Regions from separate parts of the Paenibacillus sp. NN59 genome, predicted to be linked through region 2. Evidence: riboswitches for the same ligand, from Rfam matches in the RefSeq annotation. Region 2 holds a riboswitch; the other holds the start of a gene.
What was found. Region 2 has a riboswitch for glycine ahead of gcvT (glycine cleavage system aminomethyltransferase GcvT). Riboswitches for the same ligand answer to the same signal wherever they lie in the genome.
Positions count from the first base shown of each region.

Region 1: another riboswitch for glycine. It lies ahead of sdaAB (L-serine ammonia-lyase, iron-sulfur-dependent subunit beta); the one in region 2 lies ahead of gcvT (glycine cleavage system aminomethyltransferase GcvT).

Region 1 covers NZ_CP199678.1:538,865-547,810, forward strand. Annotated here, with positions in the region: gene pstA (phosphate ABC transporter permease PstA) at 1-236, shown strand, start outside; gene pstB (phosphate ABC transporter ATP-binding protein PstB) at 250-1,005, shown strand; gene ACT89M_RS02505 (response regulator transcription factor) at 1,318-2,031, shown strand; gene ACT89M_RS02510 (HAMP domain-containing sensor histidine kinase) at 2,028-3,527, shown strand; gene ACT89M_RS02515 (LolA family protein) at 3,534-4,637, shown strand; glycine riboswitch at 4,830-5,003, shown strand; glycine riboswitch at 5,008-5,144, shown strand; gene sdaAB (L-serine ammonia-lyase, iron-sulfur-dependent subunit beta) at 5,259-5,948, shown strand; gene sdaAA (L-serine ammonia-lyase, iron-sulfur-dependent, subunit alpha) at 5,938-6,873, shown strand; gene ACT89M_RS02530 (alpha-glycosidase) at 7,120-8,874, opposite strand.
Region 2 covers NZ_CP199678.1:5,000,069-5,009,014, forward strand. Annotated here, with positions in the region: gene ACT89M_RS21785 (mannitol-1-phosphate 5-dehydrogenase) at 1-313, opposite strand, end outside; gene ACT89M_RS21790 (PTS mannitol transporter subunit IIA) at 310-744, opposite strand; gene ACT89M_RS21795 (BglG family transcription antiterminator) at 746-2,854, opposite strand; gene ACT89M_RS21800 (PTS mannitol transporter subunit IIBC) at 2,921-4,384, opposite strand; gene gcvH (glycine cleavage system protein GcvH) at 4,829-5,221, opposite strand; glycine riboswitch at 5,567-5,689, shown strand; glycine riboswitch at 5,693-5,793, shown strand; gene gcvT (glycine cleavage system aminomethyltransferase GcvT) at 6,023-7,165, shown strand; gene gcvPA (aminomethyl-transferring glycine dehydrogenase subunit GcvPA) at 7,162-8,517, shown strand; gene gcvPB (aminomethyl-transferring glycine dehydrogenase subunit GcvPB) at 8,604-8,946, shown strand, end outside.

The sequences.
Region 1 (8,946 bases), 2.1 Mb from region 2:
CGCTGGACTTTACGGACTGGAATCCAACAAGTCCGAGATCACCAATTAATCCACTTCGTCCTGCGGAAACACTAGCTGTACACATCTGGAAAGTCAACAGTGAAGGCATCGGACCAGATTCCAAAGAAGTTGCAGCAGGGGCTTCTGCCGTGCTGGTCATTCTGGTACTGGCATTCAATCTGAGCGCGCGCTGGATCGGCCGGGTTGTGTACCGCCGTATGACAGCTTCGAAATAAGGAGGAAATCCACATGGCCATACCTTTTGGTACGGAACAGTTAAGCATATATTATGGACATTTTCAGGCCGTGAAGCAGATCAGCCTGACTTTCCCCGAAGCGAGTGTAACGGCCCTGATCGGGCCGTCCGGTTGCGGGAAATCCACATTCCTTCGTTCGTTAAATCGGATGAATGATGAGATTGCCGGGTCCCGCACGGAAGGACATATCTGGATGGACGGCAATGACCTTAACGAACCGGGGACGGATGTAATCAAGCTTCGTCAGAAAATCGGCATGGTGTGGCAGAAGCCAAACCCTTTTCACAAGTCTATTTACAACAATATCGCATTTGGCCCCCGCTACCGCGGTACAAAAAGTAAGAAGGCACTGGATGAAATCGTGGAAAAAAGCTTGCGCCGTGCTGCTCTCTGGGATGAAGTGAAAGACAGGCTACATGAGTCAGCCTTGGCACTTTCAGGTGGACAGCAACAGCGTCTCTGTATCGCGCGCGCACTGTCTGTAGACCCGCAGATCCTATTGCTTGACGAGCCTGCATCTGCGCTTGACCCTGTATCTACGGGTAAAGTGGAGGAATTAATCTCGGAGCTGAAGCAGGAGCTACGCATCGTTATTGTTACCCATAACATGCAGCAGGCGGCTCGCATCTCGGATTATACCGCTTATTTTTATTTGGGAAGTCTGGTTGAGCATGGTGAGACGGAGCACATTTTTACTAACCCGGACAATCGCTTAACGCAGGAATATATTATGGGGCGTTTTGGTTAATTGAAAACAAAAACAAGGCTTCTGGATTAGTCTATCCGGGAGCCTTGTTTTGCTCTATCTAAATGTTTGCCGGATAGGATGCACCATGCTAGGATAAATAAATATCGAGAAATCATTACATGAGTTAAGCGGCAACTTATTTGAAATTTCATTATGAGACGGAGCGTCCTGAAGTTCAGGGTGCTCTTTTTGTTGTAGAGTGCGGTTTAGAGATCTGGGATATAGACGATTTGTAATTCTAAAGAAACTATAAACTTTGCAGCATCACGAGTATTTTTCGCTACACTTTAATCCAGGGAGGATGAAAGCGCAATGACAGACAAGAATAACATACTGTTAGTAGAGGACGATCCAGAAATTGCCCGGATCTTAATGGACCATCTTCGTCGTGAAGGGTATGCAGTGACCTGGGCATCAAGTGGACTGGAGAGCTGGGAAGATTTCAAGAACGGATTATATCATCTTGTCCTACTTGATCTAATGTTGCCGGAGATGGACGGATTTACAGTATGCAAACATGTCAGGTTGATCAGCGATGTTCCGGTATTGATCATGAGTGCCCGGACCCAGGAAGAAAGCAAACTAGAAGGACTTGGCTTAGGCGCAGATGATTATATCACCAAACCTTTTAGTTTGGCGGAGCTTACGGCTCGAATTAAAGCCCACCTGAACAGATATCGTAGATATCAAGGTGGTCAGTCCAATGCATCGCTTCAGCAATACAACGATGGGTTAACGATTCACCCACTGAATCAGCAGGTGAGACTGAATGGTATAGAGGTGCAGTGCACAGCTAAAGAAGGAGCATTGCTAATGCTGCTGACTTCGCACCCCAACCGAGCCTTTACGAAAACAGAGATTTACGAACATGTGTGGGGTCAATCGGCAGAAGGAAGCTCCGCCGCTACAGTTACTGTGCACGTGAAAAGTTTGCGGGCCAAGCTGGGAGATGAGCCGCACCAGCCGCGCTGGATTCAAACCATATGGGGCAGTGGATACCGCTTTATTGGAGAACGGGTTAAATGAAACTGAAATATTGGCTGATGATTGCGTTCCTGATCGTGATGTTTTTGCCTGTGGCGGCAGGGTGGGCTTTATTTTCCTTATATAGCTATTATGAAAATCACCGTGCAGTAGCGGAGTATGTTGAAATGACAGGACGCATTGCACCGATAGAAAAGGTCTTAAATGATCCAACGCTGTATCAGCTGAATTCGTCTGAGCGTGATCAAACCCTCCCTGCGCTTGCCAGCGAACAGCTAAGTTTCAATCTTTATCTACCTTCTGGGATTCGGGTGTACACATCTGGCGGGGATATTACTTGGTCAACAGGTGGATATACGGTAAGAAGCTCTGAATTATATCGAAATCTGTATCATCTTCAGATTCGACACCGCACATTTTCATTGAAAAAACCAGTTTGGGATCAAGGGGAGCTGGTAGGGATTTATGAAATAACGATGTTGCGTGAGGATCGGCTTGAAGGAATATCGCTTCGAACGACATGGGTTATCGGTGGATCAGTGGTATTTTTTGTTCTCTTGTACGGAACAGTGTTGTGGTTGTTATCCCGCAAGCTTTTCTTCCCTATGAAAGTTCTGATAAACAGGATGCATGGATTTGCCCATGGAGAAGAACCAGATGAGATCCCGGTCAACGGTCTCAGTGATGAGATGGGTATGTTGTTAAAGCAGTTTGATGCGATGCAACAAACCATCAGGCAGACCCAGAAGGAAGTGGAGAGGCAACAAAAAGAAAAAGAGATGATTGTAGCTTCTCTGTCACACGACCTAAAGACACCTCTCATGTCCATCAGTGCTTATGCGGAAGCACTTAGTATGGAGAGAGATTCTAGACAATTAGAGAGACAGGAGTATAGAGATGTCATCGCTAGAAATGTGGAGCGTATGAAACAGATGATCGGTGAGCTGGAGATGTACACAGCATTGGGTTCCAGAGATTCAGAGCTTGCTATGGTTGAGGTAGAAGGGGAAGAGTTTTTTGAGATGCTGCTTGGCAGTTACGGAGGTCTTGCGGAACGTGATGAGTATGACATGAAGATGTCTGTTCGGACCAATCATTGCTATCGAATTCATCCTGAATCCCTGATGCGTCTGACCGATAATCTAGTGCATAACGCGCTTCGCTACACTCCTCCCCAAGGTAGCATCGGGCTCGCTGTAATGGATTCAGCATCAGAACTGGCGGAATGGATCGATCCATCACTGGGGGCAGAACTGGATGCGTACAGAAATGGTGCGACACTGCTTATCGTTCAAAATGAAGGCCCTCCTATTCCGGCAGAACAGCTGGAGCGGATTTTTGAGCCGTACGTTCAATATCACAAAGAGCAACTAGGCGGTTATGCAGGAGGCTCTGGATTAGGATTAAGCATATCAAAGAGAATCGCATTAAAGCATGGAGGAGATATACGCATGTGGTCCTCTGAACGATATGGGACTGTAGCTGTTTGTCGATTGCCGGAACGAAGGAACCCGGATGAAACACAGGATATAACTTAAGGAAAGGTGAGAATGATGATAAAAATGGGATGGAAGCTGATGGGAGCGGCCTTGATTGCAGGTTCATTGTTTGCTGGATGCGCAGAGAAAGATATGCTTGGGATGTCAGGAGCGGATATGATTGAGAAAATAATTGCATCCGAGTCTGGGCCAGGGTCATACTATGCCGAAGGTACGATGAAGATGTGGACAGATAGTGAGATTACGAGCACGATACACGTGAAGGAATGGGTCGACGGAAAAACAGGGAAAAAGCGGATCGAGACCGATGAAAACGGAAACGTGAGTTATGCGGTTCATAACGGTTCAGAGATTCTGCTCTATGAAGAAGAGGCGAAGACCGCTATTGCGATGGATTCATCAGCGCTCCAGCAGGAACCCAACCAAACCCAGAAGCAGATGCTGGTGGATCAACTGGAACGTATGCGTGATAACCATAATGTGAAGATGCTGGGTCAGGAAAAGCTTCAGGACCAGGAGGTCATTCATATTGAACTAACTCCGAAGGATAAGGATTCACTCTCCATGTCTTCGGAGTATTGGATAAACCCTAAAGAGTGGATGGTTGTGAAAGCCACGAGTACGTATGGGGATACCAAGTCAGAGTTTCTATATGACCAGATCAATTACAATCCTGAGTTCACAGACAAGACGTTTACGTTGGATATTCCTGCAGATGTAGAAGTGAAAAATATGAATGACGTGATGAATAACCGAGAAATCACACGAGAAGAAGCAGAGCAGGCCGTGGGTCAGCCCTTCCTACAGTATATCGGAGCGGATATGAAATTATCGAGAATTGAGCTCATTTCATCTATGGGTGAACAAGGCCGGGATGAAGTGACACTGTATTATGTGAAGGATAACAAACCAGAGATCAGCATGACCGTATTTAAAGCACCAGGGGAAAACGGTAATGAAAAACTGCTTCCAGAGGAAAAGAAAGTTAACATTCGTGATACAGAAGGTTCATATATGTCTATCATTCGGAACTTGTCGTGGAGCGAGGATGGTCTTCGTTATTCGGTCATGGGCGAAAATGATTTTTGGACAGAAGAACAACTACAGATGTGGGTAGATGAGTTGCAAATAACGAAGCAAGCGAAATAATATTGCGGATAGAGAAAAATGAACAAGCTTTGAACCATATGAACGAAAGGAGCATATCGTATATAGAAAGTGATGTGCTTCGAGATTACGTCACTTTTATTGACATATAGCGTATGGCATATTACGCTGTATATGATTGAATGCATGGCAGAATGGTGAACTTTCATTCATGGAATAACAGAATATAGCGAATGATAACGAGCGGGAGAGACCTAGCAGGATGATGCAATACAGTACAAGTAGGCATGATTAATGCAATTTAAGATGTAGAACTGTACTGTACAGATGGCTTGGGCACCGAAGGAGCAAGCAGTTATGCACCCGGCATAACCGTTAATCTCTCAGGTAAATGTACCGTCGTTGGACGCAACTCTGGAGAGTGCGCGGAAGAAGCGCCACCCAAGGGGTATATGATTGTCAGATTGCTGAACAGATGAGTGCTTGCGTGTACTCGGCCTTGTTCTTCCTGGCTTAAAATCATGAAACTCTCAGGTATCAAGGACAGAGAGAGGGCTAACGGCCTTCTTCTGTCCTTTTTTGATGTCATCAATCAGTAAATCAGGAACATTGTGGTGGGTCTTGTCCAGATATCGATGACAAAACCAATTGGAGGGTTAACAGGTGCGATTTAAAGATGTTTTTTCAATTATTGGCCCGTCGATGACGGGACCATCCAGTTCACATACAGCCGGTGCTGCAAGATTGGGACGAATTGCGCGTCAGTGGCTGGGATGTACACCGGAACGTGCAAGGCTTACGTTATATGGCTCATTTGCGGATACCTATCAGGGACATGGAACAGATCTGGCACTAATCGGTGGTTTGCTGGGTTACGTTACAGATGATCCGCGTATACCGGATGCAGAGCAATATGCAGATGAAGCAGGCATGGAGGTTGAATTTTACACCAGCGGTCTACCGGCTCCTCATCCGAACACGGTCAAGATTGAATTGTGGCACGGCGAACGGGCATGCTCTTTAATAGGCGCTTCCATCGGTGGCGGCAGTGTATCTGTGCATGCATTAAATGATTTTCGCGTACAGATCAGTGGAGAGTTTCCGACACTTGTTTTGCGTCATGCCGATAAAGCAGGAGTTCTGGCATCCGTGACCTCAACCATTAGCTCATCCGGAGTGAATATCGGCTATATGCAAGTGGATCGAAAGGCTCGTGATGGTGAGGCACTTACAGCAATGGAGATGGATGCACCGCCGAGTGAAGACACGTTGAACAAGCTGCGTTCATTGGATCATATGCTGGATATTCGTGTGATTGATCTGAAGAGAGGGGGTGATCCGGATGCGGTTTAAACATCTACATGAATTGAACACCATCTGCACTGCGGAGTCCAAAACGATTGCACAGTTGATGATTGAAGAGCAGGTGCAGGAGACTAACACACCCGAAACAGATGTCGTAAAGCAAATGTCGGAGTACTACCAGGTGATGAAAGAAGCGGTTCGTAAAGGACTTACAGAAGATACCACCTCACGTAGCGGACTGACGGGTGGGGACGGGAAAAAGATGGCCGAATATATTCGCCAAGGCGAAACATGCTCTGGCGATGCTTCTGCCCTTGCCATGGCCTATGCACTTTGCGTATCGGAAGTGAATGCCTCCATGGGACGGATCGTGGCTACGCCAACAGCGGGCTCTTGTGGCATCATTCCGGGTGTGTTTATCAGCTCGCAGGAACGATTTGGCTGGACGGATGAACATCTGGTGAATGGATTGTTCTGCGCCGGTGCTATTGGATACGTGATCGCCAACAATTCATTTATTTCAGGGGCCGAGGGCGGCTGTCAGGCGGAAGTAGGATCAGCGATTGGCATGGCTGCCGGTGCGATGGTGGAGCTTCGTGGAGGGACGCCGGAGCAGGTAGTGCATGCTGTAGGATTGGCTTTGAAAAATACACTGGGCCTCATCTGCGATCCGGTTGCTGGCCTGGTAGAGATTCCATGCATCGTGCGCAACGGACTCGGTGCCGTTACTGCACTGGCTGCCGCAGATATGGCACTCGCTGGTGTACGCAGTGCCATTCCGTCTGACGAAGTCATTGACGTGATGTTGGAGGTAGGCAGTGCGATGCCAAGCCGTCACCGCGAGACAGCGCAAGGTGGGCTCGCTCAGACACCTACAGGCCGCAAGATGATGGAGAAGCTGGCGAAGCCAAAGGCCAAGCGCTTGCCGGATGAGTCATCCGAAACATCAACAACAGGCTCAGAGGCAGAATAGCAAGTGGATCATATACAGGACAGGGGCAGATAGCTTAGGAGCACACAACCAAGTTCCGATTATCAATTAAATTAGTAATTAGAGCATGTTAGTCGTTATTACTTCATAACAAACAAGCGTCCGCGAACCTGGTTTTCTCAGGTTATGCGAGACGCTTGTTTGTCCAGTTTGCCTAAACCGCCAAGATAGCAGTCAACCACTCAGAATTGGAGAAGGCAGTCATTTATTGTTGTTTCCAAAAGGCATCTATTTTACTTCTGTGCGCATCACGGCATATCCGTAAGCAGGCAGTTCAATGGCAAGCACACCGTCTTCCAGAGCGGTGCGATGGTTGCCCTCAAACAGCTCCGTCCAAGGTTGCTCTCCTGCATCCAGTTCAACGATGGCGGTTTCCTCAGAACGGTTGAACAGAATGAGGATGCGTTCCTCGTCACTTTGCCGCTCCATCACAAGCTGGCTACCGCCTTCCTGGGCTTGCAGGAAACGAATGGTTCCTGCTGCACGCAGTGCAGGATGAGCATGACGCAGAGCAATCAGCTTTTGATAAAAGTGAAGTAGCTCCCGATCCTGCTTCGCTTCGTCCCACTCCATGCATTTGCGGCAACCTGGATCATGTTCTCCGTCGAGCCCGATCTCGTCACCATAATAGATACATGGGGCTCCCATATAACTGAACTGGAACAAGGCAGCCAGCTTCATCTTGCGTTGATCGCCCTCGCACAAGGTAAGCAGGCGCGGAGTATCATGACTGTCGAGTAAGTTGAATGCCACCTCGCTCGCTTGAAGTGGGTAGCGAGATAGCTGCCTGCCAAGGGCACTCGCGAATTGTTCAGCGTGCATCTTATCTTCCACAAAGAAATGATTTACGGCGGCGGTGAACGGATAGTTCATGGCAGCATCGAACTGGTCCCCTTGTAGCCAGGAAGAAGATTCGTTCCATATCTCACCTAGAATGTAGGCATCTGGGTTGGCTTCCTTAACAACCCGCCTGAAATCTCTCCAGAAAGCATCGTCCACTTCATCAGCTACATCAAGACGCCAGCCGTCCGTGCCAACTTCCTTGATCCAATATTCCGCTACTTCGAGCAAGTAGGCCTTCACATCGGGATTCTCTGTATTCAGCTTGGGCATATGAGCCTCAAATCCAAATGTCTCATAGGTTGGAATGCCATCCTTCACGTCCAGCGGGAATTCATGTACGTGAAACCAGTCCTTGTATTTGGACTTGGCACCAAGCTTTTGTACATCGACAAAAGGAGCAAATGTTTTGCCTGAATGATTAAACACGGCATCCAGCAGTACACGAATACCCCGTTCATGACACAGCTTCACCAGACGCTTCACGGTGTCAGCATCACCGAAATGGCGGTCGACGCGCAGATAGTCTTCGGTATCATATTTATGATTGGTTGTAGCTTCGAAAATCGGAGTAAAATAAATCGCATTAATGCCCAGTTCACTGAGGTAATCAAGGTGGTCGATTACACCCTGCAAGTCACCGCCAAAGAAATTAAAGGGTGTAGGTTCACCGCCCCAAGGTTCAACCTCTTTGGGATTGATATCCGGGTTGCCATTGGCAAAGCGCTCGGGGAAAATCTGATAAAACACAGCATCTTTCACCCATGCTGGGGGTGTAAACACAGCTCCGGCATGAAGATATGGGAACTGAAACATGCGGCCTGGGTCATCGGGCTCCTCCTCTTGGAAATCCGTCTCGGTCATCCAGATGTGTTCATCTCCACTTTTGAGCAAAAAAGCATACTTCAATCGATGATACGGAGGTCTCACTTCCCCCTCGTAGTAGTCAAACATAGAGTCTGACGTCAATTTGGTCAGAGGAACCATATCTTTTGTTTCCTCCCACGCGTATTTATCTCCAGTCAGGGCATACACCTCGGTGAGATCATTCTTTTTGGCACGCAGACGTAGACGAATCGTATCCTGATCATAGGCATAGGCCCAGTTTCGTTTCGGTTGGTGGAAGATGGCTTCAAGCAGCATATGTAATTCCTCCTGTCAGATATGAATGAAGTAAGCAGAGACCAATTCATTTAAATTCGATTAAATATGCTA
Region 2 (8,946 bases):
CCAGACCTTCTGCAATTCCTGGTGCAATATGCTTTAGTATGCCTACACCAACTGCGGTTGTAACCAGGTCAGCTTCTGCCACGGCCTTAGCAACTGTCTGCAACTCCCGTCCATCAATGGCTGTTACTCCGGTTATGGTCTCCTGATCTTTGCTTTCATTGGCAAGCTCTACGGTGTACTCCCCGCGCCTCCGAAGAGCATTCACTAGTTCCTGATTTACATCCGAGAACGTCACTTCATATCCGGCACGGGACAGAATCAAACCAATAAATCCGCGTCCGATGTTACCTGCGCCAAAGTGGAGGGCCTTCATAGCTCCATTTCACTTTCTAGAATGGTGATTACTTCCTCAGCAGTTTTCGCATAACGCAGTGCTTCCATATTCTCTTCTTCGGCACAGATTACTGCAATGCTCGTCAGAATCTCCATATGTTCGCCGCCTTGTGCAGCGATGCCAATGACCATATAAGCTTTTTCTTCTCCAAAATCAACCCCCTGCGGAAACTGAATTACCGAGATACCGGTCGAGAGAATGAACGTTTTGGATTCTTTTGTACCATGCGGAATAGCCAGTCCATTGCCGACATAAGTGGATACAATCTCTTCACGCTCAATCATTTTGTCAATGTAATCTGCAGTGATATGACCTGCATCCTTCAAAATCTGTCCTGCCATACGAATCGCTTCATATTTATCTTGAGCCGTCGCGTTCATGATGACTTTGTCTTTTGTTAACATACTCATGTTAAATACCTCCAATTTCATTTTTACTGCGATAGAACCCAACCAGTTCACGGGAAAGGTAATGGATGATTTCATCCCTGTTTCCTTTGCCCAGCAGTGTAATCATCTCTTCTTGCAGAAGCAGTGCACTAATCTCGCTGAGCACCTCCAAACTTTCTTTGGACAACTCCTTTGGCCCCAGCATCAGTAATACATGACTGACACCTTCCGGGTCCTCCACTGTTCGAAGCAGAGGTTCCTCTAGTTGAAAAAGACTGATGGACGGCTTGTAGATACTCTCACTCCGTGTATGGAAAAGGGCCAGCTGCGTCCCGGGAATCTTCTGACTTCCCATCGACTCGCGAACCTCAAGCAACTTGGCGACCTCGCCCGGGTCTTTCAATATGCCTGAGCGATGTGCAACCTTACACATCCCAAGCACACTTTGAGCAAAATCAAGATGCGCATTATCCATTGCATGTACCTGAAACTTACCGATAATGCGTACAATTTCAAGCAGCGTTGCTTCCATTCCGTCCGCATCGGAGATCCTACGAGTGGGTGTCTCCTTGCCCATGTCGCGGGATTTGCGATGTTGCCGCTGTAACGTTGTAGTTTTGATAAAATGTCGCAAGCTCTCGCTTTCTTCGGCTGTCAATAGCGGACTGACCTTGTAATACTGATCTTCCTCCATCGGTAAATCGACCGTAGACAACACCAGATCATACTCATCGGTTGGCATTCGTGCGGCTTCGTACCAAGAGACACTGTCTATAATCTGGATCTCCGGAAATTCCTTCGACAACCGGCTGGATAACATGCGCGAGGAGCCAATGCCACTGTTGCATACAACGATGGCCCGAATTTCCTGCTTCAACGCTCGCAACCGTTCAATGGATGCACCAAAGTGCATGACTAGAAAACCGATCTCCTCATCCGGCACTTCTGCTCCCGGCCATGCATGTAACACAGACCTTTTCACCTGTTCAAAAAGAGTGTCATAATCCTTGCGAATTTGTTGCAGCAGTGGATTACGTATCATCTGATGCCCTTCAAGTCGCTCCATTACCGGTACCATATGTGCAATTAAACCTTCACGTAGCAAGCGGTCTTCATGAAACGCATAACCTGTTCTTTGTTGCATCTGGTCCGTAAGCGAATGCACCCTGTCCATCAGAATCAGATCATCGATCGGGAGCAGTCGTGAAGAATGGATCTGTTGCTCTGTCTCCGTAAGCAATTGGTGAAAATAAGCTTGCTCTTCATCCGAGAAGCCGACTCCAAGCTGTGAGGATAGAACACTGCAAAGGCGCGAAGCCATGAAAACTGGCACTCTCTCTTCATGTTGCTCTGCCACGGTTCCAGTGCCTGCAATCGTTCTTATCCCTGAGGAAGAACGTTCTATGTTAAAACCTTTACGTATCCGAACCACAGCAGCCGATAACTGAATGAGCAATTTCATGTATTGCCGCTCAGGTATCTTTTCAAGCCATTCGATATCCGGTTGCCACAATGCATTTTCAATGGTAAGTACATCGCTGTGACCAATCATACTGAGCAACTTTTGATTAACGATGGAGCCTCCTTGCTCAGGCTGTCTACCAAAGAGATCCGACTCATCCAGTACTTCCAAAGCAAGCGCTGCAATGGCTCTGCGATGAATCGCTTCACTTCCGGTAATTTTGACACCGTAGCCTCGCCTTCGAACAAGCTTCAGACCCGCCTGCCGAATGCGTGACTCCAGATCATCCAGATCGGTGGTGACCGTCGAAACGGTCACTTTCAGATCGGAAGCGAGAGCAAGCAGTTTGACCGGCTCAGCTTCATCCAGCAGGATGCAAAGCATGAAGAGCTTACGCTCTTCCGGCGTAAACTCTACATATTCATTACCCTCCAGTTTCTGGCGTAATGCACTGAGGTCATCTGAACCGGAATCAATGCGTATTCCGGTTCCCGACTTTTTTTCGAGGCGCATACCGAGTGGTTCAAGCCACTGTTCAATCATCAGCAGCTCACGATGCACGGTACGTGTACTCACTTTTACTTCAACGGCAATTTCACCCGCGGTGACTTCATGGGGATGTTCCAACAGGAATTCCACGATTTCACGTTGTCTTTTGGTAATACTCATATCTCAGCCTCCGGCTCTGGGAAAACGGCTGCCCTTGTTTGAAGCTGGTTCGCAGTCTGCTCCCTTTTACTTCAAACGTTCAACAAGCGCATCGTATTCCGGGCTTTTTAGGAAGTTGTCAATGGATATATGCTCTGCATTAGGTGCTACCGAACGTGCACGATCCGTTAGTGTTTTTTGCGTAATAACAACGTCTGCGTCTTGCGGAATTTCACTGATCGCCGTGTTAGTTACAGCAACGTCAATTCCTTCGGTTTTCATTTTCTTGCGCAGAATCGAAGCACCCATTGCACTCGACCCCATACCTGCATCGCAGGAGAAAACAATCTTTTTCACATCTGCTTTTGCCTTGGATGCAACGGAAGTTGCGATATCCGCTACTCTGTTCGCTTCATGGTTATCCGCTGTGATGGTTGCGTTTGCAGTGTTGCCTTGGCTCTTCATATCTTTCATTCGACTGGAGGCTTCTTCCAGATCCTCTTCCTTCTGTTTACCCGTTTTGAGTAGCAGAGAGGCAATCAGGAAGGAAACCACAGCTGCCACGATAACCCCGGCAAGCATTGGGATATATCCACCTTTTGGCGTCAACAGAAAATAGGCAATGATACTGCCTGGTGACGGTGCCGAAACCAATCCCGCGCCAGTTAGCATGAACGTTAACGTACCCGCTACACCGCCGGCGATGGCTGCCAGAATCAAAATAGGTCTCATCAGGATGTACGGGAAGTAAATCTCATGAATCCCGCCGAAGAAATGAATGACCACCGCACCAGGTGCAGAAGATCTCGCCATTCCACGACCGAAGAAACAATAAGCGAGCAAAATACCTAGTCCTGGTCCCGGGTTAGACTCAAGCATGTAAAGAACGGATTTACCTAATTCTCTTGCCTGATCTGTTGCAATTGGTGTTAAAATCCCGTGGTTAATGGCATTATTAAGGAACAATACTTTACCCGGTTCAATAATCAGATTGACGAGTGGTAGCAAGCCCAGGTTCATCAAACCTTGTACGCCAGCAGACAACACTTTGCTAATGGCCTCTACTGCCGGCCCGATACCGAGCAAAGCAAAGATCGCCAAAATACCACCGATAATTCCTGCCGAGAAATTGTTGACCAGCATCTCAAAACCGGCTCTGATCTTGCCCTCAATGGATTTATCGAACTTCTTGATCACCCATGCACCGAAAGGCCCCGCAATCATGGCCCCGAGGAACATTGGAATATCCGTTCCGACAATGACACCGATGGTCATAATCGCCCCGACGACACCACCACGCGTGCCATGCACCATCGTACCCCCGGTATAACCGATCAGTAGCGGCAGCAAATAAGTAATCATCGGCCCTACAAGCTGCTCTATTGTCGCATTCGGAAACCATCCTGTTTTAATAAACATCGCTGTAATTAATCCCCAAGCAATAAATGCTCCCATATTGGGCATGACCATACCGCTCAGAAATCGTCCGAAGCGTTGCACACCAACACGTAACCCACCTTTGGAATTGGATGTTTGATCCAAATTACTCATTGGTTTATCCTCCTTGAATCAAGTCATTATTTCGTATGAAAGGGGTATCATTGATCCCCTGCTGTAATCCTAAGCGAGAAAACCTTCCTGTTCAATCAAATGAAAGCGTACTTTCGTCATGAACAATGATGACAACATTGGATTATGTAGTCGCTCTTAATTAGGAATATATGCTCAACCCTTTGATACGCAAGGCTTTTCTTGCCTATGACTTTATTCATATACAACATACAAAGCAATAAAATAGCTTGGTCCGTTTGCAATTTTTTTATTCATGATGCTATGTCACTCCTACTTAAATTCCTCCAATATGCAGAAAAAAACAGCAAAAAAACCTGCATAAGCTCATAGCTCACGCAGGTTTAAATAGCAAGATTTTTTATATTCAATTAGGATCATATATATGTCAATAAGTACAAATCAACTCGACAATCCAGTCGAATTCTATTCCTCAGTATGTTTAAGATAAGCATCCGCCTTCAGCAATGTGGATAATGCAGCTGTTACATCTCCATCGACACGGATTTCGATCATCCAACCTTCTTCGTAAGGAGAGCTATTCACCAGTTCTGGCGAGTCTTGCAAAGCTTCATTCACTGCAACAATGGTGCCGCTGACAGGTGAGAACAGATCAGATACCGTTTTGACGGATTCAATCGTACCGATGCTGTCTTCTGCTTTTACACCGGCTTCAAGATCAGGCAATTCTACAAACACAATGTCACCCAGCTGATGCTGCGCGAACTCGGTAATGCCAATACGTACGGTATCCTCCCCTACGGTTTGCACCCATTCGTGCTCTTTACTGTACAGGAAATCATTTCTCAATTCGCTCATCGATATCCGCCTCGCTTTTCATTAATGAGTGCATGCGTTCTTTGACCTTCACCTTTTTCCCAGACAATAGCGTATGATATTTCAGATTCAAATGTCAAGTTAGCTCACAGTTTATTTCAATTTCGATACCCACCTTGTGTAACCTCACACTACTCTTTCTGCATATAATGGCGAATATTAGAATAGTAAGCGCACTCTTTTAAAATAACCGAACATTAATATAGTATAAACATTAAATATTCGTATTTTACACAATTTCAATGATATCGTTCTTGACATCAGGACTGTATTCACGTTTTAATGAGAAGAGCAACTGAAGTTAATTGGACTACGTATGAACCGCGGATGAATGTAAAGGGAGAGATTGCCCGTACACCCGGTTTGGGGATGTGCATGAGGCGGCGCCGAAGGAGTAAACCACCGACAAGCGGGGGTGAATCTCTCAGGCAAAAGGACTTTTACAGGACGCAACTCTGGAGAGCATCTAATCGTCCTATACGGACGTTATGATCACCCAAGGGGAAACCTGTCTGAATAAACGGCGGGGTAACTCTCAGGTACAAGGGACAGAGCCTAAGAATACAGCGTGCTACTTGGCATGCCGGTTCTTTGGCCTGTCCTTTTCCTTTTTCCCAAAAAATGAATTGCAGGTTCTAGAATCGTACTGAACATAACCAATGAAAAAATGTAGAACAGTCGGCTGTTAACTCTCGATTACCAAAATTACTTAAGCATTATTGATCTGGCTCACAGAACGTGTTTTCATACTTGGCCTACTACGGCCCATGACGAGGTGATTGGATGTCTGATTTATTAAGAACACCACTCTTCCCCCTATACGCGCAATATGAAGGTGTACGTTGCATTGATTTTGGCGGTTGGGAGTTGCCCGTGCAGTTTAGCGGTATTCAAAAAGAGCATGAAGCCGTGCGCGAGCGCGCCGGGCTGTTTGATGTATCCCATATGGGCGAATTCACCGTAACGGGTGAACAGGCAGAAGCCTTTTTGCAAAACATGACAACCAACGACGTGACCGCAACTGTACCAGGTCAGGCACAATACACACTGATGTGTTATCCCGATGGCGGTGTAGTGGATGATCTGCTCATCTATAAACTCGCGGAGCAACACTACATGCTGGTCGTCAATGCCTCCAATATCGACAAAGACTGGGCATGGTTGCAGGAGCACATTATACCTGGGGTGAACATCACCAATGATTCCGAGCAAACGGCGTTGCTTGCGCTACAAGGCCCTTTAGCGGTCGATATTCTCTCGAAGGTTACAGGTTCAGAGATAGATGCAAGCTCCATCGAACCGTTCCGCTTCGTGCAGCATGCCGAGGTATGCGGAGTAAAGCTGCTGCTATCACGAACCGGTTACACCGGAGAAGATGGCTTTGAACTGTATGTTGCAGCTGATCAGGCAGCCCTCGTATGGAACGGACTGATGGAAGCCGGTGCTGATGTAGGCCTCGTTCCAGCAGGACTTGGTGCACGTGATACACTGCGATTCGAAGCGAAGTTGCCTTTATACGGGCAGGAATTATCACCAACCATCTCTCCACTGGAGGCAGGGCTGGGCATGTTTGTGAAACTGAACGCCGGGTCTTTTATCGGACACGAAGCTTTGTTGCAACAAAAAAATGACGGCCCTGCCCGCAAGCTGATCGGTATCGAAGTGCTGGAGCGTGGCATACCGCGGCCCCATTACCCGATCTATGCGGATGGCGTTCAGATTGGTGAAGTGACAACCGGTACACAGTCGCCGACCTTGAAACGTAATCTGGGGCTTGCCCTGATTGACAGCAAATATACTGCACTGGGTACACCACTGGAGATTGAGATTCGTGGCAAAAAGCTAAAAGCCGAGGTCGTCAAGACCCCTTTTCATAAACGGACACGTACGTCAAAGACACCTACCCAAGGAGCTGAGCAAGCATGAGCAAGCACCGCTACATCCCCATGACAGAACAAGACCAGAGCGCTATGCTGGCCACGATCGGCGTGGATACTCTTGAAGATTTGTTCAAAGATATCCCGCAGGAAATTCGTTACCAAGGCGAGTTGCCTGTGTCCTCCAAACTGGATGAATATGCCTTAACTCGCCATATGTCGAAACAAGCTGGCTCCAATGCCAACTTTGAAACACACGCCAGCTTCCTCGGCGCAGGCATCTATGACCACCACATCCCTTCGGTCATCAACCATGTCATTTCCCGTTCGGAGTTCTATACAGCCTACACCCCTTATCAGCCGGAGATCAGCCAAGGAGAATTGCAGGCTATCTTTGAATTTCAGTCGTATATTTGTGAACTGACAGGTATGGCGGTAGCCAACGCGAGTATGTATGATGGTGCAACGGCTTTTGCAGAAGCTGGCAATCTTGCCGCCGCAGCTACCCGTCGTAAACAGCTTATTGTATCTCGCACCGTTCACCCTGAAGCCCGTCAAGTATTGCAGGCGTACGCACATGGCCTGAGTCTGGAGATTGTAGAGATTGGTTATAAAGATGGGGTTACAGATTGGGATGCCCTGCAAACGGCAATTTCGGAAGATACCGCAGCGGTTATGATTCAGAGCCCGAACTTCTTTGGTGCCGTGGAAAATATAAAACAGGCTGCCGACCTTGTGCACACGCACAAAGGACTGCTCGTGGTGAGCGCCAACCCGCTGTCGCTCGGTTTGCTGGAAGCCCCAGGCAAGCTGAGGGCCGACATCGTCGTAGGCGATGCGCAGCCCCTCGGAATCGCCGCTTCGCTCGGCGGACCCACTTGCGGATACTTCGCCGTGTCCCAGGCTCACATGCGCCGGATTCCTGGTCGAATCGTCGGCCAGACGACCGATCGCAACGGCAAACGAGGCTTCGTGCTGACGCTGCAAGCCCGCGAGCAACACATTCGCCGCGAAAAAGCGACATCTAACATCTGCTCAAATCAGGCGTTATTAGCGCTTAGTGCTTCTGTCTATATGTCTACCATGGGAAGACAAGGCATGATTGATGTTGCTGATCTGAATTTGCAGAAGAGTCACTATGCACGAAATACGTTAACAGCTATTCCCGGAGTGAGACTTACTTTTACTGCTCCTACGTTTAACGAGTTCGTCATCCAGCTCCCTGAAGAAACCGATGTGGATGCTCTTCAGCTGAAACTGCTGGATGCAGGCTTCATCGGCGGTTATGAACTCGGACGTGAATATTCGGAACTGGCAGGACATATGCTCATTGCGGTCACCGAACGACGCAGCAAAGAAGAGATCGATGAATTCGCACGTGTATTGGAGGGAACGCTGTGACTCAGGAAACGACCACAAAAGTAACCATTGCGGGAGCTTCATCGGAAACATCTAACCTACATCAGTCAGTCAATCAGCAGACTGGAGTGGACTCGCAAGCATTAGGAACCCCAACCAGTCCGCAAGTCGCACCATCCGTTGCTCCCGAACAAACTCTGATTTTTGAACTGAGCAGTCCCGGACGTGTGGCCTATTCCTTGCCGGAATGTGATGTTCCCCGTCAGGATGCTGATACGTTGATTCCCCGGGAAATGCTGCGCTCGGAAGCGGCCGCGTTGCCGGAAGTATTCGAGGTTGATGTTATTCGTCATTATACGGCATTGTCCCGCCGCAACTTCGGGGTAGATAACGGCTTTTATCCACTTGGTTCCTGTACAATGAAATACAATCCAAAGATCAACGAAGATGTAGCACGTTACAACGGCTTTG